2 linked regions of the Beijerinckia sp. 28-YEA-48 genome follow. The protein of the gene in region 1 binds, or shares a complex with, the protein of each later gene. Links are inferred from orthologs where the notes say so. Each region holds a gene or a part of one and is shown in the gene's direction. Other genes may lie near its edges.

Region 1 (2,883 bases):
CATGGCTGCTTGTGGCCGCCGGCGGCGCCGGGCTCATTCTGTGTGGGATTCTCTGTCAGATCGGCCAGCTCGTTTACTCGATCAAGCATCGCGCCGCCTTGCGCGACACCACCGGCGATCCTTGGGACGGGCGAACCCTGGAATGGATCACGGCTTCGCCGCCGCCGGCCTATAATTTCGCGGTGCTGCCCAATGTGTTTGGGGAAGAGGCCTATTGGGGGATCAAGCAGATCGCGCTTGCGCAGCATCAGCTGACCGATCTGCCTGATTACGCGGATATCGAATTGCCGCGCAACAGTCCGACGGGCTTTGTGGCGTCATTCTTCGCTGTCGTGACGGGCTTCGCTTTTATCTGGCACATCTGGTGGATGGTTCTGGCAGGTCTTTTCGGAGCTTTTGCCGTCTTTGTCGTCTTCGCCTGGCGCGACCGTTCCGAATATGAACTGCCGGCCGCGGAGGTGGCTCGGATCGATCATGAGCGGCGTCAGGCGCGCATTGCTTTGGTCGAAGGCCGTGAACCGGGCATTACCGCCATCGCGCCTGCGCGCGAGATCGACCACGATCCCAATCAACTGGGCCTGTGGCCGGGGGCCAACGAGGAGTTCAAGGGGCCGGCCTCCAAGCGGATCATCAGTGCCTATGGCTTCTGGATCTTTCTGCTCTCCGATTTCGTCATGTTCTCGGGATTCTATGCGGCCTATGCCGTCCTGTCGCACGCGACCGCTGGAGGGCCTGGCCCCCAGGATCTGTTTGATCTGAACACGGTGGCGCTCGAAACAGCCTTCCTCTTGCTGTCGAGTTTTGCCTGCGGCATGGCGACGATCGCCAGCAACGTCCGCAATATGCTTTGGACACAGATCTTCTATCTGATCACCGGCTTGCTGGGCGCCGGCTTCCTCTATCTCGAACTGCGCGAATTCGCCCATATGCTGGCGGCAGGCCACGGGCCCAGCAGCAGTGCGTTCCTGTCGTCGTTCTTCGCGCTCGTCGGGCTGCACGGCGCCCATGTGACGGTGGGCTTGTTGTGGCTGGGGACGATGATGGCGCAGTTCTGGGCCAAGGGTTTTAGGCCCGACATCATGCGGCGCGGGCTGAGCTTTGCTTTGTTCTGGCACGCGCTCGATATCATCTGGGTTGGCATTTTCACCAATGTCTATCTTCTGGGAACAAGCCCATGAGCAACCATCATCACAACCACACCGATTGGCACACGGATACCGCGCCTGGCGATCAGGAAGGCGACCATCACGATATCGCGGGCGCCGTCCGCAATTATCTGATCGGCTTCGTCTTGGCGGCTGCCCTGACGGCCGGTTCATTCTGGGTCGCGAGCGGAACGAGCTTTATTTACACGCCTGGCGTGCCGATGGCGCTGGCGGCGCTCGCCATCGGCCAGATGGGCGTGCATCTGGCGTTCTTCCTGCACATCACGACCGGCCCCGACAACACCAACAATGTCATCGCGCTCGCCTTCGGCGTTCTCATTGTCGGCATCGTCATCGCTGGATCCCTGTGGATCATGTATCACCTCAACGCCAACATGATGGTGCCGGGCAATCTCATGGATATGCGCATGCAGCCGGGGCTGTAAGCTCAGTGAAATACGACTAAGACGGGTTGAAGCGAGGAGCCAGGCAAAATCGCATTTCTTTCGAAACGGGATTTGCCCTAGCAACCGCGGCAAATGTCCTGGATCTTTTTGAGGGTCTGGTTGCCACCATTGATCAGCTTCTGATAGGAGCGCTCTTCTTCGTCGCGGCTGGCGCTGTGGGGTTCGGGCTGCTGCATGACTGGCAGGGCATTGACGGTGAAGATGCGAACGCCGGCCTTTTGCGCATCGGTTTCGAAATTCTTGAACGGCTGAGAAACCCTCCAGCCATCGGCTTCCTGGGTCGTATTGAAGGCGACCAAAAAGAACGTTGTCGGTGGCACGCCGTCTATGGCGCTGGGGCTGGTGTCGTGGGAGACAAGCCGGCCATTGAAAGCTGGCAGGCTCTCGGTCAGCTTGGTGGTTAGGGCAGGGACGAGGGTTGCGTCTGTCGTCGACGTCATCTCGACCGCAGCATAGGTGCTGATGGCGATATCGGAACGGTTCGCGCGCCGTTCACCGGGAACGTGCAGGCCATGTGGACCATGGACGCCATGGATCCCGCTGTGGAACCCGCCGCCTCCGCCAAAGCCACCGCCCATATGGCCGCCTCCCCGAGCACTCGCCAGCGCTGGCCAGAGGGCGAGGGGGATGAGGAGAAAAAGCGAAACAGGTCTCAACACGATCATTCTCCCGGCTGCCCGCGGCCCGAAGCCGGAGGAGCTATCACGGGATTGGAGCAACACTACGAACGGTCCTCGAAAGATTGGGGGAGAACTCACAGCGAGCGGAGGGCACCATCTTCGTTTGCGCTTGGATGGCACCGCCCGCTGACTGGCCGCAAATGCTTCCTCCGGCTGAACAATCCGAGGTGGTTTAGACGGGAACGATCATTGCGCTGGTAGCATGGCTCGTCTTCTCTTTGCGCCTTTGCGGGAGCCAGCGAACAGGAGCAGAATATTGTCATTGATGTCGTGATGGGACGCAACAATTGCGTTAGCGCGTTTGAATTATCAGCTGGCGATTGTTCCGCTGGGTCGCGTGAAACGGTCGCCGCTTATTCGGGAGGTCGCGATGCCAAACGGGTCTGTCCGCTGGCTGCTTATTCTTCCTTACATCGGACTGTTGTGGGTGCCTTTCTATAACAGGCACGATCCGGTGTTGTTCGGCTTTCCATTTTTCTATTGGTACCAACTGGCCTGGGTTCCGCTCTCGGCGCTCCTGACGTGGATCGTCTATAGGAGCATGCCCCATGACGACTGAAGTCGACACCACCGCACTTGCGGTCTTCACCT
Region 2 (2,839 bases), 3.3 Mb from region 1 along the record:
TCACCGGCAACGCGTCCTGGGCCTGGACCTACTCCTATCCGAAGGATGAAGGCGGCGGTTTCGAGTTCCAGTCGCGCCTGCTCGATCAGGACACGCTCGCCCCCGGCAAGCTGCGCCTCCTCGACGTCGACAATGAAGCGGTCGTTCCGGTCAACAAGATCATCCGCATGCAGGTCACCGCTGATGTGGTCGGCATCATTCATTCGTTCGTCGTTCCCGCCTTCGGCGTGCGTATCGACGCGGTGCCCGGTCGTCTGAACGAGACCTGGTTCAAGGCCGAGAAGGAAGGCATCTACTACGGTCAGTGCTCCAAGCTCTGCGGCAAGGACCACGCCTATATGCCGATCGTGTTCCGCGTGGTCAGCGAAGAGGCTTACAAGACCTGGCTTGCCGAAGGTCAGAAGAAATTCGCAGAAGTTGAATCTCCGGTCCGCCTCGCGGCGGCCGTGGGTAACTGATCGCGCCACAGCTTGATGTAGTCGAAGGTTTTCAAGGAATACGAACATGGCAACTCACGCAGCCACCCACGACGACCATCATGACGATGCGCACCCGCTGCCGACAGGCTGGCGGCGCTGGTTGTATTCGACCAACCATAAAGACATCGGCACGCTCTATCTGATCTTCGCGATCTTCGCCGGCCTCATCGGTACGGCGCTGTCTATCGCCATGCGTGCCGAACTCGCGGGCACTGGCGTCCACATCTTCCCGTGGATTTCCAAGATGCTGACGGGCGACGGTTCGCTCGATCACGCCAAGCATCTCTACAACGTGTTCATCACCGGCCACGGCGTCATCATGATCTTCTTCATGGTCATGCCGGCGCTGATCGGCGGCTTCGGTAACTGGTTCGTGCCGCTGATGATCGGCGCGCCCGACATGGCCTTCCCGCGGATGAACAACATCTCGTTCTGGCTGCTGCCGGCGTCGTTCTCGCTGCTCCTGATCTCGATGTTCGTCGATGGTCCGCCGGGCATGCACGGTTTCGGCGGTGGCTGGGTGATGTATCCGCCGCTGTCGTCCAATGCTGGTCACCCCGGCCCGGCGATGGATTTCGTCATTCTGTCGCTGCATTTGGCTGGCGCGTCCTCGATCCTCGGCGCCATCAACTTCATCACCACCATCTTCAACATGCGCGCGCCGGGCATGACCCTGCACCGCATGCCGCTGTTTGCCTGGTCGGTGCTGATCACGGCCTTCCTGCTGGTTCTGTCCCTGCCGGTTCTCGCCGGTGGCATCACCATGCTGCTGACCGATCGTAACTTCGGCACCACCTTCTTCAATCCGGAAGGCGGCGGCGACCCGATCCTGTTCCAGCATCTGTTCTGGTTCTTCGGTCACCCGGAAGTGTACATCCTGATTCTGCCCGGCTTCGGCATCGTCAGCCACATCGTCTCGACCTTCTCGCGGAAGCCGATCTTCGGCTACCTCGGCATGGCCTATGCGATGGTCGCCATCGGCTTCGTCGGCTTCGTCGTGTGGGCTCACCACATGTACACGGTCGGCCTGTCGCTCAACACGCAGCGTTACTTCGTGTTCGCGACCATGGTCATCGCGGTTCCGACGGGCGTGAAGATCTTCTCGTGGATCGCCACCATGTGGGGCGGCTCCATCACCTTCCGTCTGCCGATGATCTGGGCGATCGGCTTCATCTTCCTGTTCACGGTCGGTGGCGTCACCGGCGTCGTGCTGGCCAATGCCGGTATCGACCGTCAGTTGCACGAAACCTATTATGTCGTCGCGCACTTCCACTACGTGCTGTCGCTGGGCGCCGTGTTCTCGATCTTCGCCGCGTTCTACTACTGGTTCCCGAAAATGTCGGGCTACATGTACAACGAGACGCTCGGCAAGATTCACTTCTGGATGATGTTCATCGGCGTCAACCTGACGTTCTTCCCGCAGCATTTCCTCGGCCTCGCCGGCATGCCGCGTCGTTACGTCGACTACCCGGATGCGTTCCTGCTGTGGAATGAGGTGTCGTCCTACGGCTCCTACATTTCCGGTCTGAGCGTGCTGCTGTTCCTCTACATCGTCTGGCAGACGTTCGCGCGTAAGATCCCCGCCGGTGCCAATCCGTGGGGCGAAGGCGCCACCACGCTGGAATGGACGCTGCCGTCGCCGCCGCCGTTCCATCAGTATGAGACGTTGCCGCGTATCACCGGCTCGGACCACTAATAAGTCGGCCCCCCTTGGGCCGACCTCCTTTAGGCAAAGCGCCATTGCGCGCAGCAGGTTGAGTAAATGAGTCTCGTCAGCGACCAGAACGGTTTCGATCCTGCGCTCGTGTCGCTGGCGGGCCCGGGCGACTATTTCGCGCTGCTCAAGCCGCGCGTCATGTCACTGGTCGTCTTCACGGCGCTCGCTGGCCTGCTGATCGCTCCGGTCAAGATCAATCCGGTGCTGGGCTTCACCGCGCTTCTCGCCATCGCCATCGGCGCTGGCGCCTCGGGCGCGTTGAACATGTGGTACGACGCCGATATCGACGCGGTGATGAGCCGCACGAAAACCCGGCCGATCCCCTCGGGCCGGGTGCAGCCGGGCGAAGCCCTGGCGTTCGGTCTCATCCTGTCGGCGTTCTCGGTCGTTCTGCTCGGCATCGCCACCAACTGGCTGGCGGCGAGCCTGCTCGCCTTCACCATCTTCTTTTATGCCGTCATCTATTCGATGTGGCTGAAGCGTTCGACGCCGCAGAACATCGTCATTGGCGGCGCCGCCGGTGCTTTTCCGCCGGTTGTCGCCTATGCGGCCGCCACGGGCAGCGTCAGCCTGTCGAGCGTTCTTCTCTTCGCCATCATCTTCATCTGGACGCCGCCGCATTTCTGGGCGTTGGCGCTGGTCA

Evidence for each region.
Region 2: the proteins of cyoD (region 1) and ctaD are in contact, whole or in part, in a solved structure (PDB 7CUB), measured with the Escherichia coli proteins. The link is inferred for Beijerinckia sp. 28-YEA-48 from one-to-one orthologs.

Annotation. Positions count from the first base shown.
Region 1 is NZ_FNSI01000001.1:1,003,731-1,006,613, forward strand. Bases 5-2,882 are described here. They hold cyoD (cytochrome o ubiquinol oxidase subunit IV), read left to right. Parts: upstream 5-1,174; coding sequence 1,175-1,591; downstream 1,592-2,882. Other genes in these bases: BLW50_RS04770 (hypothetical protein), read right to left, coding at 1,669-2,271; BLW50_RS04775 (DUF3311 domain-containing protein), read left to right, coding at 2,663-2,851; BLW50_RS04780 (monocarboxylate uptake permease MctP), read left to right, coding at 2,841-2,882. Also shown: more of BLW50_RS04780, read left to right, coding at 2,883-2,883. UniProt on the Escherichia coli protein: Cytochrome bo(3) ubiquinol terminal oxidase is the component of the aerobic respiratory chain of E.coli that predominates when cells are grown at high aeration.
Region 2 is NZ_FNSI01000001.1:4,297,680-4,300,518, reverse strand. It holds ctaD (cytochrome c oxidase subunit I), read left to right. Parts: upstream 1-504; coding sequence 505-2,175; downstream 2,176-2,839. Other genes in the region: BLW50_RS20160 (heme o synthase), read left to right, coding at 2,242-2,839; coxB (cytochrome c oxidase subunit II), read left to right, coding at 1-458. UniProt on the Escherichia coli protein: Cytochrome bo(3) ubiquinol oxidase is the terminal enzyme in the aerobic respiratory chain of E.coli that predominates when cells are grown at high aeration.